Regions from separate parts of the Ralstonia mannitolilytica genome, predicted to be linked through region 3. Evidence: predicted binding sites of a transcription regulator. Region 3 holds the regulator's gene; each other region holds the start of a gene.
The links. Region 3 encodes LexA, which represses DNA repair genes until DNA is damaged. Its sites were predicted from a motif close to ACTGTATNNNNATACAGT; they were not measured.
Positions count from the first base shown of each region.

Region 1 (9,919 bases), 790 kb from region 3:
CAAGCTGCTGCCGCGGATTCTGAATAGAACGTTGGAACAGGGTAGGTGTGGGGCGCTACCAAGAAGGGGATGCTCCAGCACGCTCCGAGAGCGAGCCAGATCGGGCACAGGAGAATGGGGAGTCGACGCATTCGGAATGCCGGCAAGAAAGGCTAAAACAAAAAAGAGCGCCCTAAGGCGCTCTTACTAGGCGAGCTAGTTTAGCTTAGCGGCACTCAGCCGGCGCATACTTGGCTGGGAGCGTACCTTGTGTCAGGTTGACGCCGGACGGTGCCGAAGCGCCTTTAGCAGCGCAGCGCCACTGTACCGGCGCGGTCGGCACAGAACTCGTAGCAAGGTTCGTGAGCGTGCCGCTATTGTTATAGTACGGCGTGATCGTCAGATCACCGTTCCCGGCGTTAGTGTCGTACGTGATCGTGATGTGCCCGTCCGTACCGTTGATCTGCAGGTTTTTGACGTTCTTCGTTGCTACAAACGGCGCCGAACCAGCCGACAAATCAGACTGCGCATTCGCAGCGTTTTCGGCCACGAGAACCTTAGCAGCAGCAGCCAACGACAACCCTTCCGTCACACGCGCACGGATCGTGTAGTCCTGATAAGCCGGAATGGCGATAGCAGCCAGAATACCGACGATCGCGACCACGATCATCAGTTCGATCAGCGTGAAACCCTTCTGGACACGCTTGTTCAGACGACGCATCGACTTCATGAATTTTCCCCCGGAAAAATTTGGTTAAGGATGATGCGGGCCTATTAGAGCAGGGACTGTGCCAAGCCGAATCCACGAATTTCGACTGGAAAACTGACGCTATTCCGGCGATTGCCGGCGCATGGCGTGACATTTTTTGACACATCATGACGGGGATCGTCAATTTTTATGGGCGTCACACCACATCTGCGGTGTCAGCCAAAAAGACCAGGCGCCCGCAGGCGCCTTCCACTGAGCCCCTAACGCGCTAGCGGCATTCGGCAGGCGCGTATCGAGCCTCGAGCGTTGGCGTGGCAGTCCGGGTGACGTTGAGCGGCATCTGCTTGCCCTTCGCCGAACACGCCCACATCACCAGTGTCGGAGGTGTTGCGCTGGCGCTCAGGTTGACGTACGTGGACGAAGCCGCGCCCGAATACGGCGTAAGGATCAACTGATTCGACCCCGCTTGGGCCACCGCTGATGAGAACTGGATCGTGATCTCGCCGTTCCCGCTATTCACTTGCATGCCGGAGACGTTCTTGCCAATAGGCAGCGAGGCCCATCCCAGCGATAGATCGCTCTGTGAGTTGGCGGCGTTCTCAACCACCAAAGCCTTGGCTTGAACCGCGACAATCAATCCTTCAGTCACCCGCGACCGAATCGTATAGTCCTGATACGCCGGGATCGCAATCGCCGCGAGAATCCCCACGATCGCCACGACAATCATCAATTCGATCAAGGTAAAGCCGTCGTCAGACCGGCGCCTTGTTCCCTTGCAGTGCTTGAAGCCCATGACCTCTCCCAAAGGCATTTTGTTATCCGAACACCCCTGTGCACACACTATGCCAACGCGTACACCATACTTGGGAGGAAAGAACTGGCGCGCCTTGTTGAGAACTCGGGCCAAATCTGACGGTTGTTGGCAAGAGTTGCGACAAATACCGTCATCACCTACTTTCGTGGGGAATTGTTTGAACTAGGCCTGCCGTAACGCCCGCCGACTCAACCACCACCCCACCAGCACCACCACCAACGCCCCAGCACAACCGACCACCACATCCGCATGCGGCACGGCACTCTCAAACCATGCTGCATCCACCGGATCGGTCACGAGCATGTCGCCGGCCAGGTACCCCAGCAGCGCCGCCCCCAGCGTGACGATGACCGGAAACCGCGCCATCACGCCCACCAGCAGCGTGCTGCCAAAGACGATGAGCGGAATCGACAGGCCAAGCCCCAGCACCAGCAGCAGGAACGTCGTCCCCGGCGGACCCTTCTCCGCCGCGGCGGCCACGGCGACGACATTGTCGAGCGACATGACGAAGTCGGCGATCAGGATGGTCTGAATGGCGGGCCACAGGCCGTCGCGCTGGTGGCGGTCAGCGGCCTCCTGCTCCGCCTCGGTCAGCAGCTTCACGCCGATGTAGACCAGCAACACGGCGCCAATCGTTTTCAGGTACGGCAGCGCAAGCAGCTTCACGGCCAGCACCGTCAATACGATGCGCAGCACGATGGCGCCGGCGCTTCCCCAGAAAATGGCCTGCTTCTGCTGGCGCTTGGGCAAGTTGCGCGCGGCGAGCGCGATGACGACCGCGTTGTCGCCCGACAGCACGATGTTGGTCAGGATGATGGAGCCGAGGGCGAACCAGAATGCGCTGGAGGTGAGCGCCATAGTGTTCCCGGATTGTGCTTTGTTGATGGACGGGGACCTGCCTTGAGCCCGCTGGAGTTGAGCTTATACACATGTCGTGCCCGCTACGCACGGCGCGATGACGGTGCGGCGCACAAACAAAAACGGGAGGCCAGGCCTCCCGTCTCCGTGTTACCGCAAACCTTGCCGATTACAGCAGCGACTTCAGCAGTCGGCCCATTTCGGACGGGTTCTTGGTGGTCTTGATGCCGCACTCTTCCATGATGTCGAGCTTGGCTTGCGCAGTGTCGGCACCGCCCGAGATCAGCGCGCCGGCGTGGCCCATGCGCTTGCCCGGAGGCGCGGTCACGCCAGCGATGAAGCCCACCACCGGCTTCTTCATGTTTTCCTTGATCCAGTAAGCCGCGTTGGCTTCGTCCGGACCACCGATCTCACCGATCATGACCACGGCGTCCGTTTCCGGATCGTCGTTGAACATCTTCATCACGTCGATGTGCTTCAGGCCGTTGATCGGGTCGCCGCCGATACCGACTGCCGACGATTGGCCCAGGCCCAGCGCGGTCAGCTGGCCCACGGCTTCGTACGTCAGCGTGCCCGAGCGCGACACCACACCGATGCGGCCCTTCTTGTGGATGTGACCCGGCATGATGCCGATCTTGATTTCGTCCGGCGTGATCAGGCCAGGGCAGTTCGGGCCCAGCAGCAGCGTCTTGCTGCCAGCCTTACGCATCTTGTCCTTGACCATCATCATGTCGCGCACGGGGATGCCTTCCGTGATGCAGACCACGAGATCCAACTCGGCTTCAACGGCTTCCCAGATGGCGTCAGCGGCGCCTGCGGGCGGCACGTAGATCACCGACACGGTCGCGCCGGTCTGCGCCTTGGCGTCCTTGACGGTTGCGTAGATGGGAATGCCTTCGAAGTCTTCGCCGGCCTTCTTCGGGTTCACGCCGGCGACAAAGCAGTTCTTGCCGTTGGCGTAGTCGCGGCAGCCGCGCGTGTGGAACTGGCCGGTCTTGCCGGTGATCCCCTGGGTGATGACCTTGGTGTCTTTGTTGATCAGAATCGACATGCTGTAATCCTTTTATGCAGCGAGCCGCGCTGTCGTACTTTTCGTACTTGGGCGCCGCTCACGTTCGCGTAGGGTTCGTTCAGCGGGCGGCTTACTTGCCGGCGGCTGCGGCCACGACCTTCTGGGCGGCCTCTTCCATCGTGTCAGCGGCGATGATGGGCAGACCCGAGTCGGCCAGCATCTTCTTGCCGAGGTCTTCGTTGGTGCCCTTCATGCGCACGACCAGCGGCACCGACAGCGACACAGCCTTCGATGCGGCGATCACGCCTTCGGCGATCACGTCGCAGCGCATGATGCCGCCGAAGATGTTCACCAGGATGGCCTTCAGGCCCGGGTTCTTCAGCATCAGCTTGAAGGCTTCGGTCACCTTCTCGGTGGTGGCACCGCCGCCCACGTCGAGGAAGTTGGCCGGCTCGCCGCCGAACAGCTTGATGGTGTCCATCGTGGCCATGGCCAGGCCGGCACCGTTCACGAGGCAGCCGATGTTGCCGTCCAGCGAGATGTAGGCCAGGTCAAACTTCGAGGCCTCGATTTCGTTCGCGTCTTCTTCATCCAGGTCGCGGTAAGCCACGATTTCCGGGTGGCGGAACAGCGCGTTCGAATCGAAATTGAACTTGGCGTCCAGCGCGATGACCTTGCCTTCGCCGGTCAGGATCAGCGGGTTGATTTCCGCCAGCGACGCGTCGGTTTCCCAGAATGCCTTGTACAGGCCTTGCAGCGCCTGGCGCGCTTGCTGGATCGAGGCGTCAGGAATGCCGATCTTCTTGGCAATGTCGTCCGCATCGGCGTCCTGCAGGCCGGCTTGCGGGTCGATGATCAGCGTGTGGATCTTCTCCGGCGTGTGGGCAGCGACCTCTTCGATGTCCATGCCGCCTTCGCTCGAGGCCATCAGGGCGACCTTCTGCGACACACGGTCCACCACCAGCGACACGTACAGTTCCTTCTTGATGTCAGCGCCCTCTTCGATCAGCAGGCGGTTGACCTTCTTGCCTTCCGGGCCGGTCTGGTGCGTCACCAGCTGCATGCCGAGGATGTTGGTGGCGTATTCCTTGACTTGGTCGATGCTCTTGGCAACCTTCACGCCGCCGCCCTTGCCACGGCCGCCCGCATGAATCTGCGCCTTCACGACCCACACCGGGCCGCCCAGATCTTCAGCGGCCTTCAGAGCCTCGGCCACCGAGAAGGCCGGAATGCCGCGCGGAACCGGCACATTGTATTTGCGCAGGATTTCCTTGCCTTGGTACTCATGGATATTCATGCGTGTTTCCTTTGCTAGGCTGGATGAGTGTGATGAATGTTGAAAACGCGAGCGGTGCGGGCTTTGTCAGGACGACGGCTCCGACGACGGCTCGGTGACTGGCGGTAGGATCTTGGCTTCGGGCTGGTAGGCGAACCAGCGCGGATAATGCTTGCGGACCACCTCGCCCTCGAAATGCAGGGCATGGCAGCCGTGAAGTTGGTATGGCGGCGTTTCACCGGGCTCGATGGGCCGATGGTCGTTGGAATTGTCGCGCACCGGAAAGACATCGCCCGCAAACGCCTGGATGGCGGCAGTCGGCAGCACGCCGCACAGCTCGGTCAGATGCGTACAGCCCGCCACGCCACCCAGTCTCTCACGCGCGGCCTTTCGGAAACCCTTCATCAGGTTCAGGCCGATGAGCTTGCGATAGGCCGGGCCGATCGTGTCGCAGTGTGTGGGATACGGCACCCAGTCGGAGCACGCTTCGGCATCCACCACGTTCATGCGGGTATCGATGGTCACGCGCAGCCACAGGTCGTGCAAAGGCTCGCCTTGAGGACGGACGCCTCCGCTGGCCAGCGGGATGTCGCGCGGTTTGGTGTCGGTCAGGCGTGCCTCGATGTCCCACAGGCCGTCTTCCCGCAAATAGGCCTCCACCGTGATGGCACGGCGGTGGCGCATGGCGCGCGGGACGGGGGCAGACAGAGGCATGGACCAGACAGACCGATAGGACCGACGGAGCAGGCGCGCGCGGATCTCGCGCATCACCCACGGGACGTGGACGGCAGCGCATCAGCCGCCATACACGAACACAACCCGCCCTGCCACCGGAGTAGAGGGCGGTATCGAAGCCCGGGATTTTAACACGTCGTCACGACGGGACTGGGCCGCGTGCTGCAATGCAATGCCAGAAGCGTTGCAACAACCCGCCGCGGACGCCCCCCCCTGCTTGATGGCGCGGCCAGATTGTCCGGCCGGATTGTTGCACGATCAGCGACGTTCAGGACGAATCGTCACCGTCGTCGAGCAATTCGTCTGCGCCGGCGATGATGCGTGACACCACCGACCGTGAAAACCCGCGCGCCACCATGTAGCGCACCTGTTTTGCCCGTTCGGCCGGATCGCCAGGCGGCCGGCCGAAGCGCTTCTCCCACAGCGCCCTGGCCCGTTCGGCCTCGGTACTCTGCAGTTGCGCTTTCACTTCACCGAGCGTCTCATCGCCGAGTTGGTGTGTTTTCAGTTCCTGCATCAGCCGGGCTGTTCCATAACGGCCAGCGCGGCGGTGCACCAGGCTCTCGGCGAAGCGTGTGTTGGACAGCCAGTTTTCGCCTTCCAGCCAATCCAGCAGCGCATCCACTTCTTCGGCGGTTTCCGCATGGGGCGCCAGCTTGCGGCGCAGTTCGGCCCGGCTGTGCTCCCGCCGGGAGAGGTAGCCCAGCGCACGCGCCTTCAGCGACAGGGGTTGACGCGGCAACGGCATCGGTTTCACGCCCAAAGAAAAACGCCCACCGTTGGGGGACGGCAGGCGTGTCAAATCTCGATAGGACCGCCGATCTGCGCCGACGGCCAACCCAATTACTCTTCCTCGACTTCCTCGGCCACCGCGACGGCGCCCATCGGCGTCACGCCCAGATGCTCACGAACCTTGTTTTCGATCTCGCGGGCCAGATCCGGGTTCTCGCGCAGGTATTCGCGGCAGTTGTCGCGGCCCTGGCCGATGCGCTCGCCGTTGTAGCTGTACCAGGCGCCAGACTTCTCCACCACCTTGGCTTCCACGCCCAGGTCGATGATTTCGCCCTCGCGCGACACGCCCTGCCCGTAGAGGATGTCGAAGATCGCCTCGCGGAACGGCGGCGCCACCTTGTTCTTGACGACCTTGACCTTGGTCTCGTTGCCGACCACCTCGTCGCCCTTCTTGATCGAGCCGATGCGGCGGATATCCAGGCGCACGGAGGCGTAGAACTTGAGCGCGTTACCGCCCGTGGTGGTTTCAGGCGAGCCGAACATCACGCCGATCTTCATGCGGATCTGGTTGATGAAGATCACCATGCAGTTGGTGCGCTTGATGGTGCCGGTCAGCTTGCGCAGCGCCTGGCTCATCAGGCGGGCCTGCAGGCCGGGCAGCGCGTCGCCCATTTCGCCTTCGATTTCCGCCTTCGGCACCAGGGCAGCCACCGAGTCGATGATGATCAGGTCGACCGAGCCCGAGCGCACCAGCGCGTCGGCGATTTCCAGGGCCTGTTCGCCCGTGTCCGGCTGGGAGATCAGCAGGTCCGGCACGCTCACGCCGATCTTGTCGGCGTAAGTCACGTCAAGCGCATGTTCGGCGTCGATGAACGCGCAGGTGCCGCCGAGCTTCTGCATCTCGGCCACCACCTGCAGGGTCAGCGTGGTCTTGCCGGACGATTCCGGGCCGTAGATTTCGATCACGCGGCCGCGCGGCAGGCCGCCGACGCCCAGCGCGACGTCCAGCCCCAGCGACCCGGTGGACACCACCTGGACCGGCTCCACTTCGGCATCGCCCATCTTCATGATCGAGCCCTTGCCGAACTGCTTTTCGATCTGCGCGAGCGCGGCAGCCAGCGCCTTCTGCTTTTCTGCGCTCATCGTGGCCGCCTTCTTGCCGTCTTCCATGGTCGTCCTTCGTGCAAATTGGTGTATAAATGGGCCGCGAGGCTTGTGATTCCAGCGGTTGTCTGCAACAGCGGGCCGCAAAACGCAGCCGACTTCATGACTCTAGCGCCGCCAAGACTACAGCACGGCGAATTCGGGATACTGTATAAAAAACCAGTGGTTTTGACAAGTCTCCCGACGTTCGTGTCGCGCAAAAACCATGTGGCGGGCGGCATGGGCGAACAGACACGTCGCCCGAGCATCGCGGGGAGACACGCATGCGCATCCTGATTGCCGAAGACGACGCCACGCTGGCCGACGGGCTCACCCGTTCGCTGCGCCAGGCGGGCTATGCCGTCGACCGCGCCGCCGATGGCGCCGCCGCCGATGCGGCGCTGTCCGCCCAGACGGCCCAGACCTATGATCTGCTGATCCTCGACGTGGGCCTGCCGCGCCTGTCGGGGCTGGAGGTGCTCAAGCGCCTGCGCTCGCGCGGAGCGATGCTGCCGGTGCTGATCCTGACGGCCGCCGACAGCGTCGAGGAACGCGTCAAGGGCCTGGACCTGGGCGCCGACGATTACATGGCCAAACCCTTCGCCCTATCCGAACTGGAAGCGCGCGTGCGGGCACTGGTGCGGCGCGGCACGGGCGGCGGCGCCACCCTCGTGCGGCATGGACCGCTGGCGTTTGACCAGGTCGGGCGCATTGCCTACATCCATGACCAGGTGGTGGAGCTGTCGGCGCGTGAGATCGGGCTGCTGGAAATCCTGCTCGCGCGCGTGGGGCGTCTGGTGTCGAAGGAACAACTCGTCGACCACCTGTGCGGCTGGGGCGAGGAAGTCAGCAACAACGCCATCGAGGTGTATATCCACCGGCTGCGCAAGAAGATCGAGGTGGAGGGCGTGCGCATCGCCACCGTGCGCGGGCTGGGCTATTGCCTCGAGCGCATGGCCAGCCCCACCACCACGGCCGCCGCCCATGGCTGACCGCCTGGCCTGGCCGTGGCGCCGCTACCGCTCACCGCGCGCCCCGCAGGCCAGCGCCAGGCCCGAGGCTGACGACCGCGACCTCGCCGACACCCTCCCCCACCTCGAAGACGACGCCACGCGCCCGGTCGCCCGATCGCTGTTCGGCGAAATTCTGGACTGGATGCTCGCGCCGCTGCTGCTGCTCTGGCCGATGAGCATTGCGGTGACGTACCTGGTGGCCAAGTCCATCGCCAACGCGCCGTACGACCGCGCCCTGGAATCGAGCGCCATCGTGCTCAGCCAGCAATTGCGCGAGGTCAACGGGCGCATCACGCTGCAGTTGCCGATTTCGGCACGCGAGATCCTGCGGGCCGACGAGACCGACAACATCTACTACCAGGTGCTCGGCACGAACGGCGAATTCGTCTCCGGCGACCGCGACCTGCCGCTGCCGCCCGAAGAGGACGCCAGCGCCGGAGGCCTCGTGCAACTGCGCGACGACCGCGTGCACGGAGCGGACATCCGCGTCGCCTATACGTATGTGCAGAAGCCGGGCGGCAAGCCCGCGCTGGTGCAGGTGGCCGAGACGCTCGACAAGCGCGCGCAGCTGGCCAACGAGATCATCAAGGGCGTGATCCTGCCGCAGTTCGTGATCCTGCCGCTGGCGGTGGTGCTGGTGTGGTTCGGGCTCACGCGCGGGCTGGCGCCGCTCAACGCGATCCAGGAGCGCATCCGCGCGCGCAACCCCGGCGACACGAGCCCGATCGACGAAGGCGCCGCGCCGCAGGAACTCACGCCGCTGGTGGCCTCGTTCAACGAGCTGCTGGGGCGGCTTGAGCAATCGGTGCAGACACAGAAGCGCTTCATTGCCGATGCCGCCCACCAGATGAAGACGCCGCTGGCCGGGCTGCGCATGCAGGCCGAGCTGGCACAACGCGAGCAATCGCCCGACGAGCTGCGCCGCACGCTCGCGTACATCGCCGACAGCTCGGACCGCACCGCCCACCTCGTCAAGCAGCTGCTTTCGCTGGCGCGCATGGAGAACATGGGCGCGACCGACGGCCTGGTGCCGCTCGACATCTGCGCGCTGTCGCGCCAGGTGGTGGCCGACTGGCTGCCCAAGGCGTGGGCCAAGCGCATCGACCTCGGCTACGAGGAGCCCGGGCCGCCGGTCATGACCCCGGGCAACGCCACCATGCTCGCCGAGATGCTCAACAACCTGCTCGACAACGCGATCCGCTACACACCCGACGGCGGCCGCGTGACGGTGCGCGTCACCACCGCGCCGTTCGAGCCGTTCGTCTTCATCGACGTGGACGACACGGGCCCGGGCATCCCGGTGGCCGAGCGCGAACGCGTGATGCAGCGCTTCTATCGCATCCTGGGCACGCAGGCCGAAGGCAGCGGCCTGGGTCTGGCCATCGTGCGCGAGATCGTCCAGCAGCACGGCGGCGACATCGAGGTGCTGGACAACGTCTATCAGAGCGCGCCACGGCTGGCGGGCGCGCGCTTTCGCATCACGCTGCATCGCTGCGCGCCGGGCGAGGAGCCCGCCGCATGAGCATCACGCCCGGAACCCCCGCGCGCCGACGCTGGATGACGAACATGCGCTGGGTTGCCGCGCTGCTGGCGATCTGGTTTGTGGTGACTTACGTCGTGGCGTTCTTCGCGCGCGACCTCACCATGC
Region 1 is NZ_CP010799.1:1,440,403-1,450,321, reverse strand. Features, by position in the region: gene TK49_RS06905 (PglL family O-oligosaccharyltransferase) at 1-131, opposite strand, end outside; gene TK49_RS06900 (pilin) at 206-709, opposite strand; gene TK49_RS06895 (pilin) at 957-1,481, opposite strand; gene TK49_RS06890 (TerC family protein) at 1,665-2,360, opposite strand; gene sucD (succinate--CoA ligase subunit alpha) at 2,530-3,411, opposite strand; gene sucC (ADP-forming succinate--CoA ligase subunit beta) at 3,503-4,669, opposite strand; gene TK49_RS06875 (DUF2889 domain-containing protein) at 4,736-5,362, opposite strand; gene recX (recombination regulator RecX) at 5,652-6,131, opposite strand; gene recA (recombinase RecA) at 6,227-7,285, opposite strand; gene TK49_RS06860 (response regulator) at 7,543-8,250, shown strand; gene TK49_RS06855 (sensor histidine kinase) at 8,243-9,793, shown strand; gene TK49_RS06850 (DUF4212 domain-containing protein) at 9,790-9,919, shown strand, end outside.
Region 1: recA (recombinase RecA) is a predicted target of LexA. The motif match lies at 7,426-7,443, and genes of this name have one in related genera.

Region 2 (9,919 bases), on a different replicon from region 3:
GGAACGACAAACCGCGCCGCAACCAGCCGAGCCCGATCTACGAACGCGCCACGCCCATCGAGGTCGGCCACGTGGTGTTCTTCGTCAAGGACGTGGCGGCCACCGAGCGCTTCTACATCGACAAGCTCGGGTTCGTGCCGTCAGACCACTACCCGGGGCGCGGCGCGTTCCTGCGCTGCGAGCCGGAAGGCGGCCATCACGATCTGTTCCTGCTGCAGACGCCGCAGGCCAGGAGCGGGCTCAACCACGTCGCGTTTACGGTGCGCGACATCCACGAAGTGTTCGGCGGCGGCATGCAGATGTCCCGCTGCGGATGGGATACGCAGCTCGGCCCGGGCCGGCACCCGATTTCTTCCGCGTACTTCTGGTACTTCAAGAACCCGGCCGGCGGCCTGATCGAGTACTACGCCGACGAAGACCAGCTCGACGCCGAATGGCAGCCGCGCGATTTCGAGCCGGGCCCCACCGTCTTTGCCGAGTGGGCCATCGAAGGCGGTATCGACGGCAACACGCGCCGGCAGAAGAACGCCGCCGGCCCGGAGGGCAAGTTCCTCACGGAAAAGCGCTGAACTGGAAGCAGAGAGACGTGCCATGAGTACCCATCCTCCCCTTACGTTGCGCGTGCAGGCCATGCGCCACGAAGCCCAGGGCATCGTCAGCGTGGAGCTGCGCGATGTCGATGGCAGGACGCTGCCGGAATATGCGCCCGGTGCGCATATCGACCTGCACCTGGGCAACGGCCTGGTGCGCAGCTATTCGCTGTGCGGCGCGCCGGAAGTGCGCGACCGCTATGTGGTCGGCGTGCTGCTCGATCGCAACAGCCGTGGCGGTTCGCGCTACGTGCACGAACAATTGCGCGTGGGGTCGACGCTGAAGATCGGCGGTCCGCGCAACCACTTTGAACTCGATGAGAGCGCACCCCGCACGGTGCTGGTGGCAGGCGGCATCGGCGTCACGCCGATCGTCTGCATGGCGCGGCGCCTGGCCGAGCACGGCAGGCCGTTCTCGATGCTGTACTGCGCGCGCTCGCGCGCCGAGGCCGCGTTTGCCGATGAACTGGCCGCGCACGGCGATGCGGTGCGCTTCCATTTCGACGCCGATGCCGGCGGCCCGCCTGACCTGAAGGCGCTGCTGACAGGCCACCCGGCCGACACGCATTTTTACTGCTGCGGCCCGGGCCCGATGTTGCGCGCCTTTGAAGCTGCGTGCGAGGCGCTCGGCTACACCAACGTCCACATCGAACGCTTTGCGGCTGACGCGTCCGTCTCTTCGGTGCAAGAAGGTGAATACGCGGTCAAGCTCGCCCGCACGGGCACCGAGCTGCACGTGCCGGCCGGCAAGTCGCTGCTCGATGCGCTGCTGGAGATTGGCGTGGAAGTGGAGCACAGCTGCAAGGAGGGCGTGTGCGGCTCGTGCGAGACGCGCGTGCTGGAAGGCGAGCCCGACCACCGCGACAGCGTGCTCTCCAAGAGCGAGCGCGAATCGAACCAGACGATGATGGTTTGCGTTTCCGGCTGCAAGGGCAAGCGGCTGGTGATTGATCTGTAACCGTTGGGGCGCCGGCCTGACCAGCCGAGCGCTCTTTTTTTTTGCTCACGGTCTTTTCTTAAACAACGTTTCATATACGAAACAACCACAACCAGCTCGTCCACCAAGACGGCAACAACGGGTGGGGCCGGTACCCCAGCCACCGGAGGAAACAACATGAGGAAGACACTGTTTGTCATGGCCGCAATGGGCCTGGCCGGCACGGCAGCCGCGCAGGGCAGCGTGACGCTGTACGGCAGCATCGATGAGGGCGTGGCCTACATCAACAGCTTGAAGAGCGGCACCACCAGCGGGTCGGCCATGCGCCTTGATCCGGGCACGATGCAGCCGGACCGCTTCGGCTTGCGCGGTACGGAAGACCTGGGTGGCGGCACGCAGGCCATCTTCCAGCTGGAATCGGGCTTCCTGGGCGACAGCGGCAACAGCGTGGTGGCAGGCAAGCTGTTCAACCGCACCGCGTGGGTGGGGCTGAGCAACGAGCGACTGGGCAACATCCAGCTCGGCCATCAGGCAGACTTCATGTTCGATTACCTCGGGCGCCTGAGCAACGGCTTCCAGCTGACCAACTTCTATCTGTTCCACCCGGGCAACTTCGACAACCTGGCCAACCAGTTCCAGATCGATAACGCCGTGCGCTATGTCTCGCCCATCTTTGGCGGTCTGCAGCTCGGGGGCATGTACGGCTTTGGCGAGGTGCCGGGCTCCGCGTCCAGGAGCCGCAGCTACAGCCTGGGGGCGTACTACAGCAACGGCGGCTTCCGCGCGGCGGCGGCTTACACGGCCTCCAACGATCGCGCGCTGGACATCGCAGGGCGCCTGGGCATCACGAATACACTCGGCACGACGCTGGCGCCGGGCATGACACCGATGAGCTCGGTCAAGTCGTTCGGCGGTGGCGCGCTGTACCAGCTCAGCGGCCTGCCGCTGCAGGTCAACGCGGTGTACACGCAGACGCGCATCACGCTCGGCGGCGCCAACGCCCGCGCCCAGAACGTCGACCTCGGTACCGCGTGGCACTACAGCGCGGCCAACACGCTCAACGTGGGCTACACCTTCAGCAAGTACGAAGGCGCCCGCTGGAACCAGTTCAGCGTGGGTAACGTGTACGCGTTCTCCAAGCGTACGCAGGTGTATCTGCAGGGCACGTACCAGCGCGCATCGGGCGATGCCCAGTACGCGACCATCAACGGAGCAGGCGTTTCGGGCCGGCGCAACCAGCTCGTCGTCAGCACGGGGGTGCACCACTCGTTCTGATCCGCACCGCATGCGCCGTCGGCAAGTTATCCGGCGGCGCATTGCATTGGCGCACAGGCGCGCGCGATCAGGCGACGCTGTGATTGGCCATCAGTTCCAGCGCACGCACCATGGCGGAGTGGTCCCATGCCTTGCCGCCGTTCGCTGCGCATACGCTGAAGAGCTGTTGCGCGCTGGCCGTGTTCGGCAGCGCGATGCCGAGCTTGCGCGCGCCTTCCAGGGCAAGGTTCAGGTCCTTCTGATGAAGCTCGATGCGAAAGCCCGGGTCGAACGTGCGCTTGATCATGCGCTCGCCATGCACTTCAAGAATGCGCGACGAGGCAAAGCCGCCCATCAGTGCCTCGCGCACGCGTGCCGGATCGGCGCCGGCCTTGGATGCAAACACGAGCGCTTCGCCCACCGCTTCGATCGTCAGCGCGACGATGATCTGGTTGGCGACCTTGCACGTTTGGCCGGCCCCCGATTCGCCCACATGCGTGATGTTCTTGCCCATCAGCGCGAACAGCGGCCTGGCGCGCTCGAACGCCGCGGCCTTGCCGCCGACCATGATGGTGAGCGTGGCGTCGCGTGCGCCCACCTCGCCGCCGGAAACGGGCGCATCGAGGTAGTCGGCGCCGAGCGCCTCGATGCGCTTGGCAAAGGCCTGCGTCTCGATGGGCGAGATGGAACTCATGTCGATGAAGAGCTTGCCGGCCGTGAGGCCCCGGGCGACGCCGTCTTCGGCAAACAGCACGTTCGCCACGTCGGCCGTGTCCGGCACCATGGCGATGACGATGTCGGCCGCCTGCGCAACCGCGGCCGAGCTCTCGACGACGGTGGCGCGTGCGCGCAGGTCGTCGGGCACGGAACGTCTGCCGCTCACGACAAGCGTGTGGTCGCCCTTGAGCAGGTTGCGGGCCATGTGGGCGCCCATGATGCCCAGTCCGATGAATCCGATGGTTGCCATGATGTGTTTCCGAGTGAGGACGTCTGCGAGTCAATGTGGATGCGAACGCATGGCAAGCATAGTGCGTCACCCCGTTCCCCACGATCAAGCGGCGCACGATGCCCACCCGCCGGCCCGCGCCGTGAATAGCGCCCCAGAAGGGGTCGTGCTCGTGCAATGGCTGCGCGCACTTGCCTCATAGACTGGAAATGCGCCGATCGCACCCGAGCGGCGCGGCCGGGATGGGAGGGAGAGATGTCCACCACAGCAGCCAACTGGATCGTCGTGCTCAGCTGCGCGTACATGGAGTACAGCACCTGGCGCGGCATGAGCGTTTATCGCCGCACGGTCGACTATGACAACGTGGTCTGGTGCTGATCAGCGCACGGGCCGCGGCAGCAGCCTCCGGATCAACCCGTCATGCGCCGAATGATCTGCCAGCAGCACATGGCCTGTCGCGTGATCGGCCAGCTCGAACTCACTGAACTCGAAGCCCGGGGCCACCGTGCAGCTGACCAGGGCATAGCCGTGTTCGCCCGGTACCCGCTCGGCGGCAAACCAGCGGCGCGCCGGCACCACCGCGTGGTACACCGCCACCTCGTCCTCGGCCGCATGGCCCAGGCGATGCGTGCGCACCGTACCGTCGTCTTCCAACACATGCACATTGAGCGAGTCACCCGCATGGAAGTACCACACCTCATCCGACTGGATCCGATGCCAGGCGGAATATGCATCATCGGCCAGCAGGTAATGGATGACGGTGGCAGCCGCACGTTCGACGGCAGGGATGCCTCGCTGGACGCGCTCCTGACTGCGATAGGTTTCGCGATAGAAGCCACCTTCCGGGTGCGGTTCGAGACCGAGGCGGGCGATGAGGCGTTGGGCGGCGGGCGTGAGGGGCATGGTGAAGTGAGGCTGTCCTGAAGGCAGAAAACGGCCACTGCAGTATTGCAGAAGACGGTCGGCCCGCGCGGCGCTCCCGGCCACCCGATCCGTTGGACAATTGCATCGCGGGCGTTGCCTTTGCGCACGAGTCGATGCATTGTGTCGCGCACGCCCGACGGGCCGCATGACAATGCCAGAACCGAAAAAAAGGGGAGCCAACATGTCCGAAGGATTCCATGTGCATGGGGCGCACGATCACGTGCTCGAACACGCCGCCGAGACCGGCCACGCCGACAGCTTTGCCGGCCGCATTGCCGTCATGACGGCGATTCTCTCAACGGCCGGCGCCATCTTCGGCTACCAGGGCGGCGCCACGCAGAATGCCGCGCTGCTGGCCAAGAACGAGGCAGCCATCCACAAGACCGAAGCCGCCAACCGATGGGCCTACTACCAGGCCAAGGGGCAGAAGCAGGCCATCGCCGAGCTGACTGCGCAATTGCCGGGGGCTGACCAGGCCGCCGCCCGGCGCGAGGCGCAGCGCTATGCCACCGAGAAGGAAGACATCCGCCGCCAGGCCGAAGACCAGGAGCGCCTCGCCAGGGAAGCCGACGAGGCGAGCGAGCGTGCCGTGCACCATCACCACCGGTGGGCGCAGGCGGTGGTCGCCATCCAGGTGTCGATTGCGCTGGCCGCCATCACACTGCTGTCGCGCCGACGCTGGATGCAGGTGCTTTCGTATGGCGTGGGCGCGGTCGGGGGCGTCCTGGCGGTGCTGGCGCTCCTGCATATCTAGGGCCTCAGCCAGCCGAGCAGTCTGCAACCGCGCTACCGGGCCCGGGCCGTGCGCTGGATGCTGCAAAATGCTCCGCATCTGAAATGCGGAGCACGCTCGTGGGGATCAACTTTGACTTGACGGACTTACAGGCGTTTCGCGCGGTCGTCGAGCTGGGGAGCTTTCGCAAGGCGGCGGAGGCCGTCAGCATTTCCCAGCCCGCGTTGAGCCGCCGGATCGACAAGCTTGAGAGCGCGCTCGGCGTGCCGCTGTTCGAGCGCACCACACGCAGCGTGACGCTCACCACCGTCGGCCGCGTGTTCGCCCGCAGCGCTGAACAGCTGCTCGACGATCTCGACGCAGCGCTATTGGGGATCCGCGATGTGGCATCGAGCCGCCTGGGCCACGTGACCATCGCGTGTGTGCCTTCGGTGGCCTATTACTTCCTGCCGAGCCTCATTGCGAGCTATCACCGCCGGTTTCCGCGCATCCGGGTGAAGCTGCTGGATGCGAGTGCGAATGAGGTGCTTGGGGCTGTCATCAGCGGCGAGGCCGACTTTGGCGTGAGCTTCATGGGCAGCCAGGAGCCGGGGATCGAGTTCAAGCTGCTGCTGCAGGAGCGCTTCGTGGCGGCATGCCGTCGCGATCATCCTCTCGCGCGCAAGAAGCGCGTGACGTGGAGCGAACTCTACGAGCACGACTACGTGTCGGTCGACAAGACCTCCGGCAACCGCCTGTTGCTCGACCAGGCGCTTTCTGCGGTGGTGCCGCATGCGTCCAGCGTTTGCGAGACGCGGCACGTCACCACTTTGCTCGGGTTGGTGGAAGCGGGGCTCGGCGTTGCCGCGGTACCGTCGATGGCCATGCCCGGGCGCGATCATCCCATCCTCACGAGCGTCCCGCTTGTCGAGCCGGCCGTGCAGCGGCGCGTGGGCATCATCAAGCGCCGCGGGCGCCCGCTCACACCGGCGGCGCAAGCGTTCTACCGCACCATCGTCGAAGCCCGGCGCAGTACCGCCGCGAGACGCGACGCGTAGCAAGATCGCCCGGCCGGCGAGGGTGGGCCTTCTCAATGCGCGGGCACGGAATCGAGCCCCGTCGATTTCACCTCCGCCTGCACAGCGGGCGAGGCGAGATAGTCGAGCAGCGCCTTGGCTTCCTTCGGATGCTGCGCGCCCACCGGGATGCCGGCGGCAAAGCGCGTGACGGACTGCAGCGGCTCCGGAATCTTCCCGACGAAGCTCACCCCCTGCACGGGCAGCAGTTCGCTCACCTGCTGAAAGCCGATTTCGTAGTCGCCGCTGGCTACCACCGAGGCCACCGGAATGCGCGGAATCATCTTGGCCTTCGTTTTGACCTGCGCTTCAATGCCGAGCTTCCTGAACAGCTCGCGCTCGATATAGACGCCGCTGGCGCTGTCCGAATAGGCGATCGACTTGGCGTGCAGCAGCGCTTGCCGCAGGGCCTCGGGTGAGCTGATGTCGGGCTTTGCCGCGCCTTCGCGCACGACCATGCCGATGCGCGAGTCGGCCAGTTCCACGCGCGAATCCGGGATGACCTTGCCTTGCTTGATCAGCTCGTCAAGCGCGTAGCCCACCATGATGACGGCGTCGGCGGGCTCGCCGCGCGCGAGCCGGTTCGGAATGGCTTCGGGCGATTTGCCCATCGACGGGCCGAGTTCGGTGTGCAGCGTGTTGCCGGTCTGGGAGGCAAACTTCGGCCCAGCAGCTTGTAGGCGGCGGTGAAGCCGCCGGAGGTCATGACGTGCAGATCGGCGGCCTGCACGTTTGCCGTCGCGGCCGAGGTGGCGAGGAGCGCGGTTGCGCAGAGCTTCAGAAGCAGGTGTTTCATGGTGGCGTCGTGCGGGTCGTATCGATGGTGAGCCAGCAAGGCAGGGCTGGGCGTTGGCAATGTTCGCCGGGAAGGCCGCAGACGATAAGTGCAATTTTGGAAACGATTGATGTTCTGGGGTTATCAATCGGCAGACGCCGATGGGGCGGCGGCGGTGGCCTGGAGGAATCGGTCGGCGGCGGGAAAAAGTTGTGCTTCTGTATATCCAAGCGGTCGTTACCGGCCCTGTGACGTATGCGGATGTAGTGAACCGGACCGAGACGGTGTAGCATACGAATACTGTATATCCATCCAGTTATCCTGGGCTGGTGGAGCTAAGTGGATACCCCACCTATCCATACAGTATTTAAGCGATTCGCCTTGCCGTCCGCCATGTTTGCGTCCTCCCCGTCTCTTTCCTTTGCCGAAGCCGTGGCAGAACGTCCGCCCGCGATGGGGCCCGTGACGTGCGGGCCACGCCGGCCCGCATCGAATGGCCGGGCCATCCCGGCACCCGAGACGCTGCACCCGGCCCTGTGGCGCGCGGGCAGCCTCGCTCGGGGCGGCGGTCGCGTGCTGGCCACCGGTTATGACGCGCTCAATGCCGAGCTGCCCGGTGGCGGCTGGCCGCTTGGCGGCATGACAGAGCTGCTGTGCCCGCAACCCGGTATCGGTGAATGCCGATTGCTGCGCCCGGCCTTGTCTACGTTATGCAGCGGGGCAGGCCGCATCGCCCTGGTCGGACCGCCGTATCTGCCCAACGCGGTGCGGCTGGTGGGGTGGGGTTTCTCTCCCGAACAGATCGTCTGGGTGCGTGCCGACAAGCCTGCCGACCTGCTGTGGGCCACGGAACAGATCGTGCGCAGCCAGGCGTTTGGAGGCGTGCTGATCTGGCTGAACCAGGTGCGTCCCGGGGCGCTGCGCCGGCTGCAGGTGCTGGCCCAGGCGGGCGAGAGTGCCATCTGGGTATTCCGGCCCGTGCAGGCGTTGCGCGAGTCGTCGCCGGCAGTGCTGCGGCTGGGGCTGGAACCTGCGGGCGGCGATGCCCTGGCGGTCCATTTTCACAAGCGACGCGGGCCGGTGCGTGAGACGCCGCTGCTGCTGCCGCTGGCCGATCCGCTGCGTGCCGGCCGCGCTTCCGTGCGCCCTGTGCCTGCGCTGCCTGCCGAAACGTTCACCATGGATCCGGCCACGGCCGCGTTGCTGGCCGCACTGTCGTCTCCATCGTCTTCCGCCGCGTTCGATGCCTTGTCGGACGCTTCTGATCAGGACACCTCCGATCATGCCGTTCTGGATCGCGGTGCATCTGCCCCGTCTGCCGCTCGACGCACTTCGGCCCCGGTGGTCTGACCCGGCTGCGTTGCCCTTGCCCGTGATGGTGCTGGAGCAGGAGCGCGTGGTGTCGGCCAACCGCCTGGCGATGCGCGAGGGCATTCGGCCCGGATTGCGCCGGGCTGGCGCGCAGGCGCTGGTGCCGCACGCGGTGCAGCTGGAGCGCGATCTGGCGGCCGAGGCACGGCTGCTGCAATCGCTGGCGCTGGCGCTGCTGGCTTTCACTCCGCATGTCACGCTGGATGTGGCGGACGAATCCACGGTGCTGCTGGAGGTGGAGGCCAGCTTGCGGCTGTTTGGCGGCCATCGGGCGTTGTGCCGGGCGGTGAAGTATTGCGCGTTCCGGCTGGGCGCGATGCCGCAGCTGGGCACCGGCCCCACGGCGCGCGGCGCGGCGTGGCTTGCCAGCACGCGTCCCGCGTCGGTGCGCGGGCGTCGCCGCATGGCCATGCGTTCGGGCTGGGCGCGGCGGGCGGTGCGGCTGGAACGCATGTCTGCACTGCTGGATCGATTGTCGGTCGATGCGGTGGCGCGCCTGACGCGGCCTGATTGGCTCGAGGGGCTCGGCTGCCGCACGTTGGCCGATTTGCGCGATTTGCCGCGCAGCGGCCTGCGCCGCCGTTGCGGGCCGCGGCTGGTCGACGCGCTCGATGCCGCATACGGCACCGGACACGAGAGTTTCACGTGGTTTGCCGCACCGCTGCGCTTTGACGTGCCGCTGGAACTGCCGGGCCGCATCGACAGTGCGGAAGGCGTGCTGGCGGCTTCTGAGCAACTGTTGCTGCAACTGGTCGGCTGGCTGTCGGCGCATCAGCTGGGCGCCAAGACATATCGCCTGACGCTGGAACACGAACGCCGGCGCGGCCGGGACAGCGCGGATGCCGACGCCTCCACGCCCATCGAGATCGCGCTGGCACAGCCGGTTCGCACGCTGGCGCACCTGTCGCGCGTTCTGCACGAGCGCGTGCACCGGCTGACGCTGATCGCCCCGGTGGTCGAGCTGCGTCTGACGGTGATCGACGCCACACCGCTCGCAGCGCCCACGGCATCGCTGTTTCCCGAGCCGGGCGGGCGCGCCGAAGACGCCGCTCGCCTGATCGACACGCTCATCGCGCGGTTGGGCGCTGGCAACGTCCGCCACCCGCAGCCGTGTGCCGACCACCGTCCCGAGCGCGCCAACCACTGGGTCGAGGTGAACGCCGCCACCACCGCGCAGAGCCGTGCCGCCGCGCGCCAGGCGCTGGCGCAATGGCATGCCCAGCAGCCCGAGCGGCCGCTGTGGTTGCTGCAGACGCCGATCCCGCTGCTCACGCGCAAGCACTATCCGTATTACCGCGGACGGCTGCGGCTGGTATCGATGCCCGAGCGCATTG
Region 2 is NZ_CP010800.1:108,524-118,442, reverse strand. Features, by position in the region: gene TK49_RS17075 (VOC family protein) at 1-569, shown strand, start outside; gene TK49_RS17070 (PDR/VanB family oxidoreductase) at 592-1,548, shown strand; gene TK49_RS17065 (porin) at 1,705-2,802, shown strand; gene TK49_RS17060 (2-hydroxy-3-oxopropionate reductase) at 2,870-3,748, opposite strand; gene TK49_RS25090 (hypothetical protein) at 3,983-4,105, shown strand; gene TK49_RS17055 (cupin domain-containing protein) at 4,106-4,630, opposite strand; gene TK49_RS17050 (DUF4337 domain-containing protein) at 4,833-5,405, shown strand; gene TK49_RS17045 (LysR family transcriptional regulator) at 5,504-6,421, shown strand; partial or broken gene TK49_RS17040 (substrate-binding domain-containing protein) at 6,454-7,235, opposite strand; gene imuA (translesion DNA synthesis-associated protein ImuA) at 7,668-8,564, shown strand; gene TK49_RS17030 (Y-family DNA polymerase) at 8,497-9,919, shown strand, end outside.
Region 2: imuA (translesion DNA synthesis-associated protein ImuA) is a predicted target of LexA. The motif match lies at 7,514-7,531, and genes of this name have one in related genera.

Region 3 (9,919 bases):
TGGGCCCATGTCGGGCGAAACGAAGGCCTCCACCGCGTACGTGTGCCCCTTCTGCACATCCCGCGCGGCGTGCACGCGCTGGTTGAGCGCCACCAGCACACCTTGCCCACGCGCGGCGGGACTGGCCGCCAGCCGCACCGCATTGAGCAGATTCAACGGACCGTCAGCGGAGAGCGAAGTCGAAGGCCGCATCGCGGCTGTCATGACGATGGGCGTATCGGTCTGCTGCGTCAGGTGCAGCAGCATCGCGGTTTCTTCGAGCGTATCGGTGCCATGCGTGACGACCACGCCGTCCACCCGTTCGACGTCGATCCAGTGCCGGATGCGCGAGACAAGCTTCTCCCACACGTCGAACGACACATCCTTGCTGTCGATCTGGGCGACCTGCTCGGCACGTATGTTGGCAATGCGCTCTAGGCCGAGCTTGCTCGCGGCCAGCAGTTGGTCGATGGGGACAGCGCCAGCGCGGTAGCGTGCGGCAGAGCCAGCGTCGTCAGCGGAACCGGCGATTGTGCCGCCGGTGGCGAGGATGGCAATGGTAGGCAGGGACATCGTTGCGGACATGCGTGGTGGGCAAGCCGCGCATTGTATCTGTCCGTCACGCCCTTGTTGACGGGGGATTGCCCTCGGCGAGGGCGGCCAAAAGAAAACGCCGGCACTCAGGCCGGCGTCTGCACGTGAAACACGCAGCTTACTTTTCGACGAAGGCGCGCTCGATCACGTAGTCGCCTGCTTCGCCCATGCGCGGCGAAATCTTGAAGCCGCGCGCATCGAGGAGCTTGCAGGTGTCTTCGAGCATGGCGGGGCTGCCGCAGATCATGGCACGGTCCACGGCAGGATCAAGCGGCGGCAGCCCGATGTCCGCCGAGAGCTTGCCGCTGTCGGCCAGATCGGTCAGGCGGCCCATGTTGCGGAACGGCTCGCGCGTGACGGTCGGGTAGTAGATCAGTTTTTCGCGTACCTGGTCGCCAAAGAACTCGTTGTTCGGCAGTTCGCTGGTGATGAAGTCGGCATAGGCCAGTTCGCTCACCTGGCGCACGCCGTGCAGCAGCACGACCTTTTCGAAGCGCTCGTAGGTTTCCGGATCCTGGATGATGCTCATGAACGGCGCCAGACCCGTGCCGGTGCCGAACAGGTACAGGTGCTTGCCGGGCAGCAGATCGTCCAGCACGAGCGTGCCGACCGGCTTCTTGCTGACGAGCACCTTGTCGCCCACCTTCAGGTGTTGCAGGCGGGAAGTCAGCGGGCCGTTCGGCACCTTGATGCTGAAGAACTCGAGATGCTCTTCGTAGTTCGGGCTGGCGATGCTGTACGCCCGCATCAGCGGCTTGCCCTCGACTTCCAGCCCGAGCATGACGAAGTGTCCGTTATGGAAGCGCAGTGCCTGGTCGCGCGTGGTCTTGAAGCTGAACAGCGAGTCGTTCCAGTGGTGGACGCTCAGAACGGTCTCTTGATTGAAAGCGGACATGGTGACGTTCGGGCCGGCCAATGAGGCTCTACGGCGGTGCAAAAATCGGTCAAGGCCTTGATTTTATGCGATTCTCCGCCGCCGCGCCTGCATGGATTGCGCATAAGCTTCTAACTGGCGGCACAGGTTTTGACCTGGATCAGGCGCGCTTCCGCACTCGCGCAACATGTTTCAACGAAATCACTTGCGCTTCCCACGCCACTGTATAAAATCACAGCACCTGTTCAGATATACAGTGCACCGATGGCCACCCTCACCGCCCGCCAGCAGCAGATTTTCGACTTGATCCGCCAGACGATCCAGCGCACCGGCTTTCCGCCTACACGCGCCGAGATCGCCGCGGAGTTCGGCTTCTCGTCGCCCAACGCGGCAGAAGAACACCTGCGGGCGCTGGCGCGCAAGGGGGTGATCGAACTCACGCCCGGCGCATCGCGCGGCATCCGCCTGCGCACGGCGGGCGACGAGGCCGGCCAGCACCAGTTTTCATTGCCGTCGATGGGCCTGATGCAGCTGACGCTTCCACTGGTCGGCCGCGTGGCCGCCGGCAGCCCGATCCTGGCGGCCGAGCATATCGACCGGCAATATCAGGTTGACCCGTCGCTGTTTTCCGCCCAGCCGGATTTCCTGCTCAAGGTGCGCGGCATGAGCATGCGCGACGCGGGCATCCTGGATGGCGACCTGCTGGCGGTACAGCGCGCCACGGAAGCCGCCAACGGCAAGATCGTCGTTGCCCGGCTGGGCGACGATGTCACGGTCAAGCGCTTCCAGCGCAAAGGCCGCCATGTCGAACTGATTGCCGAGAACCCGGATTTCGAACCGATCCACGTCGACCTGGATCGTGACGAATTCCACCTGGAGGGCTTGGCGGTCGGTCTGATCCGGCCTGCCGCCCCGTAACCCGACGGGCGCACGTCGCGACCTGAACTTCGGCGCCCACATTCTCCGTTGTTCCTCTCAACCCCGCAGGTGAGCCCCTGGCTCGCCAAGGCGGAGTTTTGCCGCCCGCTTTCCACCCGAACTCACGAGGTCTGCCATGCGACTCGGATCGATGTCCTCCCGCCGCCGCCCGGTGCATCCGGTGCCCTTTCGCCAAACCCAGGGCGTGCGTATCTATCAAGGGGAACAGCGCCGCACGATGGTAGGCAGCATGGCCGCCATCTGCCGCATGCTGGATGCCATTCCGGCAGCTTCGCGCGCAGCGGGCGCTGAAGGTTACTGAGCGATGGAATCCCGCCTTGGCAGCCGATCAGGGCATATCCCAATGCTGCCGCCGCAACTGATTTCATACACTGGCCGTGCCCTGAGGACAGGGCTTTCTTCAACTGATTTTCGGCCCGCCCTTTGAGCGGGCTGTTTTTTCAGGCCGCGTGTTGCCGCAGCGCCACATTCGCGGATGTTCCGTCAGCAAAACAGACGTTTACCCGGATTTTGTTTGGCGTGGGTGACAGTAGTATTGCCAGTGCCCTCAGGGGCAATTGAGATCGCTGAATTCGAAGCCCGCTGACTGCGGGCTTTTTTTTGCCCGCGGCTAGACGCTACCGGCAGTTTCCACGACGAGGATCCGCGCCGCGCCGCGCGGATGTGCGACGTGCTCGCATCCGACGCCGGCAAAGAAGATGTCGCCGACGGCCAGCGTAGCGACCTTCTCCTTGCCGGCCTCCCGGTAATGCATGTCGACGGTGCCGTCGAGCACCACGAAGACCTCCTCCCCGTCGTTCACGTGCCAGCGGTAAGGCTGATCCGTCCAATGCAGGCGCGTGGTGATGCCACCCATGTTGGCGATGTCCAGCGCGCCCCAGGCGCGATCGGCGGTGAATGACTTGGCGCGGATGATCTTCATGGCGATCGGCCGGTGCTTACTGCATCGACTGCAGGTTGCCGATACGCACGAGCATCTCGGTAAACATCTGCATGTCGAGGTCCAGGTCCGGCACTTCCTTGTACTCGTTGGCGTTGTGCGCGGTGTACTTCTTGCCCGGCATGGCCGGACCGAAGTTGATGGCATTCGGCATCAGCTTGGCGGTGGTGCTGCCCGCCGTCGGCACGGGCTTGGCGTCGAGGCCGGTGGTGTCGCCATAGATGTTGAGCAGCGTCGCCAGCCATGCGCCCTTCGGGTCGCGCGCCATCCAGTTGCCCTGGTCGTGCGTGATTTCAAGCGCGATGTGGTTGGCACTGGCCCAGGCGTTGATCTTGCCGGCAATCTCGCCGCGTAGCGCATCGGGCGTCTTGCCGCGCGGCATGCGTACGTTGGCGACGACCTCAACGCGGCCGTTCTTGTCGCCGATCACGTTGGGCGAGATGGTGAGCGGGCCCATGAAGTCGTCCTTGTAGGCCACGCCCATGGTGCTGCCGAGGTAATCGGTCCCGTAGAGATCGATGATGTAGCGCACCGCGTGGGCATACGCGTTGTCGGCCAGGCCGAGATCGCCTGAATTGAGGAACAACGCCAGGCGCGGCAGCGGGTTGACGCCCTCTTCCGGACGCGAGCCGTGAGCCGACGCTCCGGTGACCTTCACCACAACGGCATCCGCATTGCGCGTGATGTCGATGGAGAACTTGCCCTGGGCGGCCAGGCCGCTGACGAACGCGTCGCGCTTGGCTTCTAGCGCCGCGACGATCGCACCGAGATCGCCGCCCTTGAGCGTGGCGGTGGCCGTCTGCGGAACGGAGTTGGCCGACGCTGCGCCCGACATCGAAACGATGGCCGTGCGCGAGGCATCTCCGGCCTGCGCGGGGAATCCGACCTTCAGCGCGCCCGAGCCCTTTTCAGCCACCACGGCCGGGTACTTGCTGTCGAGGACGATGTTGTACGCGGGCAGTTGCGTGCGCTCACGGTAGTACTTCATGCCGTCGCCGCCGGTTTCCTCGGTGGTTTCGATCATCAGGCGAATGGTGCGGGCCAGCGGTACGCCGCTGTCCTTGACGGTCTTCATGGCATAGAGCGCGGCGGCAATCGAACCCTTGTCGTCAATCGTGCCGCGGCCGTACAGCAGGTTGCCGACACGCGTGACCTTGAACGGGTCGAGCTTGGTGCCGTCGCCGAGCACCCACTCCTCCGCCTTGGCGGGCACGACGTCGGCGTGCGTGAGGATGCCGAATTCGTCGGAGCCCGTGCCGGGCAGCGTCACCTCGAACACGCGGTTGTCGACGTTGCGATACTTCAGGCCGAAGTCCTGCGCCATGCCTTCGACCAGCTTGCCGAATGCGACGATGGCAGGGTTCTCGTGCTGCGGGATCTTGTCGTCGCGCACCGTCGGCAGGGCGACCATCTTCTCGATCGTGCCGATCACCGCCTGCTGGTTGTGCAGGCGGTTGTAAAGGCCGAGAAGCCGGCCGATGTTGACGAGGTCGTCGCCAGAGAGCGGCGCCTTCTTCTGGTACGCGGCCACGCTGCCCGCCACTTGCGGATCAGCCTTGGCGGCCGCGGCGAGGAAGCTGTTCAGGTCGGCCGACGCCTTGGATTGCTGGGCGGCGAGCAACGCATCGAGTTGCGGCTTCTGAAGCGTGGCGGCCAAGGCCCCGGCGCCGAACGTGAGGGACAGCGCGATGGTCAGGGCAGACAGGCCAATACGGGCAGGACGTTGCATCGAAACGGTTTCTGGAAAAGGCGAAGGCGCCATCATAGGGGCGAAGCGCACGGCATGCATTGTGCAGCGCGAAAAACACCGGCCGGGGCCCGCGCGCGTTATCGTTATGCTTGACGCTTTCCCAGGAGGCCTGCATGGAACCGTCTCTGGATACCGCCCCCGAGCTGCGCCACGTGCTCGAAGACCTGCGGCGGCGCGAGCCCATCTTCCACCGCCCGGAGTTCGGTACGCGTCGCGAAGATTTCGAGCGCATGACGACCGAAGACTTCTGGGAGGTCGGTGCCTCTGGGCAACGCTACAGCCGCAGCTATGTGCTAGGCGTGCTCGATGCCCGGCACGGGCACATCGGTGAGGACTTCTGGCAGACGCGCGATTTCCGCTGCCAGGAGATTGCGCCGGACAACTACTTGCTGACGTACACGCTGGTGCAGTCGAACCGCACCACACGGCGGGCGACGCTGTGGCGGCGTACGCAGGATGGATGGCAGGCGGTCTACCACCAGGGCACGGTGGTCGCCGACGTCTAGAGGCACGCGGCACGCAAACGCGGGCTTTTTTTCGGTGCATCACCGGCAGAGTTCAACCGACTGTGGCGTCGAAACTTTCACACCAGTTGCCGTACGACGCGTGGCCGCCCCAAGCCTTGAAGTGGCCCGCAGTCGGTCGATCAGAATGCCGCCTTGCCCACCGACGCGCCACCGTCAACGAACAACGTCTGGCGAGCGATAAAGCCGGCATCCTCTGACAAAAGAAATGCCACGGCCGCGACCACGGCGTCGACAGCCCGTTGTACAAGAACCTTGCGCGCCCCATCAAGCTGGGCGTGGAAGAAGGCTGGGCGGCCAACGTTGAAATAGCCGGCCCGAAATATCGCCGCGCAAGGCTCGTTTCGCCCGCTGAGGAAACACTCTTCTTCAGCGTGACCGCCGTGCTGATGAACCGCACCGGCAACACGCAGCGCAACCCGGAAGGCGCGTTCCGGGGTGACTACCACTCGCATCCTTATGGCGAGTTCAATCTCGTCGTGCAAACCGCCGGTTGGCTGAGTCAAACACCGACGCGCGCGTAGCATGTGCCAGACGTCGCGCGTCGTGGCCGGAGGCCGCTCTACAGTGGCTCGGGACCTATCCGCTTTCCGGTCGCCCTCGCTCGCGGCTGGACACAAGCACCAGCGCTTTCGGGCCTCCACGCTCGCACTTTCACGACGGTATCGACAACGGCTGGCTGGCGCTCGCGCCGGAACTGCGAAATGACCCTGTCGCACCGGCTATTCCGGAATCGCTTCGGCGACCACAACAGGAAGGGGACAATCAGGAGGCTCGCCGATGCTCTATTCCCATGGCGGGAATATTTCACGGGTTCGCGGCCCATAAAGAAAAACAGCGCCTTGTATAAGGCGCTGTTTCTTCAGGAAATTCGGTGGGGTGGCTGATGGGACTCGAACCCACGACGACCAGAATCACAATCTGGGACTCTACCAACTGAGCTACAGCCACCGTCGTCTAATCCGCCAGAACTGACTGACCGGCGAAAAACGCGATTATACAAACATTCTCCAGGCATGACTAGGGGGTGGCGCAATTTATGCGGCAACCGCCCCTTCGCCGGACTCCGCCCCGCGCCGCAGATGGCTGCGCGCCTCATCGAACAGCGCGTGGGCATCGGCCAGCGTCTTCACGCGGCCGAGCGCCTTGGCATCCGACAGCACGCGCCGCCAGCCGCGCGCACCGGCCACACCGCGGTACAGGCCGAGCATGTGCCGCACCGCTGCGCCGGCATAGCCACCCCGCTGCACCCAGCGGCCGACGTAGGCAATCATGGCGTCTTCGACATCGGCGCGCGTGAGCGCTTCGGTATCGGCGCCGTAGTAGCGCGCATCGAACGCGGCCATGAGGTACGGATGGTGATACGCCTCGCGGCCGATCATCACGCCGTCGACCTGCGCGAGATGCGCGTCGATCTGCTCCAGCGTCTGCACGCCGCCGTTGAGCAGGATTTCCAGGTGCGGGAAGTCGCGCTTGAGCTGGTAGACGACCTCGTAGCGCAGCGGCGGGATCTCGCGGTTCTCCTTCGGGCTCAGTCCCTTGAGGATGGCATTGCGCGCGTGGACGATGAAGGTCTCGCAGCCGGCTTCGGCGACCGTGCCGACGAAGTCGCGCACGAAGTCGTACGTCTCGATCGCATCGATGCCGATGCGGTGCTTGACCGTGACCGGTATCGACACCGCATCGCGCATCGCCTTCACGCCCTCGGCAACGAGCTTGGGCTCGGCCATCAGGCACGCACCGAACGCGCCGCGCTGCACCCGCTCGGACGGGCATCCGCAGTTGAGGTTGATCTCCTTGTAGCCCCACTGCTGGCCGAGGCGGGCGGCCTGAGCGAGGTCGTCCGGCTCGCTGCCGCCGAGCTGCAGCGCCACGGGGTGCTCCGCCTCGTCGAAATCGAGGTGGCGCGGCACATCACCGTGGAGCAGCGCGCCGGTGGTCACCATTTCCGTATAGAGCCAGGTGTGCTTTGAGATCTGGCGGTGGAAATAGCGGCAATGGCGATCGGTCCAGTCCATCATCGGAGCGACGGACAGTCGGCGCGGGTTCAACTCAGGGCGTTCAGCAGTCACAACAAGATCAGCGTTTCAACTCAGGCGCGCAGTTTACCGGTTCTAGTCCGACAGCCCCAACAAGGGATGCGCCTCGCGCCGCCACGGCGAGACGAAGAACGCCGCGACTTCGTCGTCGCGCACGCTGTCGATGCTGGCGTGCTTCCACTTGGGCGAGTGGTCCTTGTCGACGGCCAACGCGCGGATGCCTTCCACGCCATCGCCTTCGGCAAACACGTGAGTCATCATGTCGAGCTCGCGGCGCAGTTCGTCGGCCAGCGTGGTATGGCGGCCCCGGCGGATCAACTCCAGTGTCACGGCCATCATCAGCGGCGAGCGCTTGGCCATGTGGGCGGCCGTCTGCGCAGCCCATTCAGCATCGGGGCTGGCGGCCAGCGCGGCCAGGATGGCTTTGACGGTGCCCTGGCTGAAGCACGTGTCGATCGCTTCGCGATGGGGCACGATGACCGCGTGGGCGACGTCCGCCTCGGTGGCGACGTCGGTAAAACACGCTGCGACCTCGCCTGCGCTCGTCCAGTTGCCGTCGCGCAGGCGCTGCACGACGCTCGCAAGCGTCCCGGCCGGCACGTGGCAGTCGGCCAAGCCGATCGACAGCGCATCGGACGCCTGGATCACCTGCCCCGTCACGCCCAGGTATTCGCCCACGCTGCCCGGCACGCGCGCCAGGAACCATCCGCCACCCACGTCAGGGAACAGCCCGATGTTGGTTTCCGGCATGGCCATCTTCGTTCGCTCGGTGACCACGCGCAGCGAGGCCCCCTGCGAGATGCCCATGCCGCCGCCCATCACCACGCCGTCCATCAGCGCGATATAGGGCTTGGCATAGCGGAAGATGAGGTGGTTGAGGCGGTATTCCTCGGTAAAGAAGGTGACGAGTTGGGGGTCGCCGGCCGTGGCGGCGCGGTGGAAGAAGCGGATGTCACCCCCGGCGCACAGCGCCTTGCCGCCCTCGCCGCGCAGGATGACGGCATGGACTTCGGGATCATGCTGCCAGGCCAGCAGCGCGTGCGACATCGCGCGGATCATCTCCAGCGACAGCGCATTGAGCGCCTGCGGCCGGTTCAGCGTCAGCCAGCCGATGCCGCCGCGGACTTCGGCGATCACGTTCGGTTGCACATCGGACTGGGGCGCCTGGGAAACGGTGGATTCCATGTCTCTCGTGTTCTGTTTTGGGAATAACGGGACGCACTGTACACGAGCATGCCCGATTGCGAGGGAACGCTCTAACGGCCCCTCTTTTCCGACGAATCTGTTGGGCGTATACCTGCCGGTTGGAGACAACACACATCACAACAATCCCATGAACCCTGCCAATGGCGCCCCCGGCGCGTCCGGTTTCGACCCCGGCCTGATCCTGCTGGCGTTTGCCCCCGCCTTTCTGCTGACCATCGGCGCGGAGGCGTGGTATTGGCGCAAGCGCGATCCCTCCGTCTACAGCCTCAAGGACACCATTTCAAACGCCAGCCTCGCGCTCATGCACCAGGCGTCTGACGCGTTTTTCCTGTGGCTGATGATCAAGACGGTGTATGTGTGGACCTACAGCCATGGCCTGCGCGCCGTGCCCGAGACGTGGTGGTCGTTCGTGCTGCTTCTGCTGCTGCAGGATTTCCTGTACTACTTCTTCCACCGCGCGAGCCACCGCGTGCGATGGATGTGGGCCTCGCACGTGACGCACCACTCGTCGGAAGGGATGAACTTCTCGACGGCATTCCGCCAGAGCCTGACGTATCCGATTTCAGGCATGTGGCTGTTCTGGATTCCGCTCGCATGGATCGGCTTCACGCCCGATTGGGTGATCCTCGCCGTGGGGCTGAACCTGGCGTTCCAGTTCTTCGTGCATACACGGCTGGGCGCCCTTGATTCGCGCTACGCCGGCTTCTGGCGCCGACTGGGGCAGTACGTCAATACGCCGTCGGTGCATCGCGTGCACCACGCCAAGAACCCGCAGTACATCGACCGCAACTACGCCGGCGTGCTGACGATCTGGGACCGCATGTTCGGCAGCTTCGTCCCAGAGGAAGAGCCGCCCGCCTTCGGCATTACCCGACAGGTCCATACGCACAACCCGATCACCCTGACCTTTCACGAGTGGCGCGACATGTGGGCCGATGTGTTCCGCGATCGGGACATCCGCTACCTGTGGAAGCCGCCCGAGTGGCGCAGCCCGCGCAGCCAGCCCACGGCGATATTGCCGACCGCCGATTCGCATTCCTAGCGCAATAAAAAACGCCCCGGGTTCCGGGGCGT
Region 3 is NZ_CP010799.1:2,234,955-2,244,873, reverse strand. Features, by position in the region: gene TK49_RS10675 (asparaginase) at 1-552, opposite strand, end outside; gene TK49_RS10670 (ferredoxin--NADP reductase) at 692-1,468, opposite strand; gene lexA (transcriptional repressor LexA) at 1,712-2,365, shown strand; gene TK49_RS10660 (hypothetical protein) at 2,502-2,687, shown strand; gene TK49_RS10655 (cupin domain-containing protein) at 2,997-3,308, opposite strand; gene TK49_RS10650 (dipeptidase) at 3,325-5,055, opposite strand; gene TK49_RS10645 (nuclear transport factor 2 family protein) at 5,190-5,582, shown strand; partial or broken gene TK49_RS24945 (SDR family oxidoreductase) at 5,723-5,827, opposite strand; partial or broken gene TK49_RS10640 (4-hydroxylaminobenzoate lyase) at 5,825-6,082, shown strand; tRNA gene TK49_RS10635 (tRNA-His) at 6,476-6,551, opposite strand; gene dusA (tRNA dihydrouridine(20/20a) synthase DusA) at 6,638-7,672, opposite strand; gene TK49_RS10625 (enoyl-CoA hydratase/isomerase family protein) at 7,715-8,824, opposite strand; gene TK49_RS10620 (sterol desaturase family protein) at 8,973-9,887, shown strand.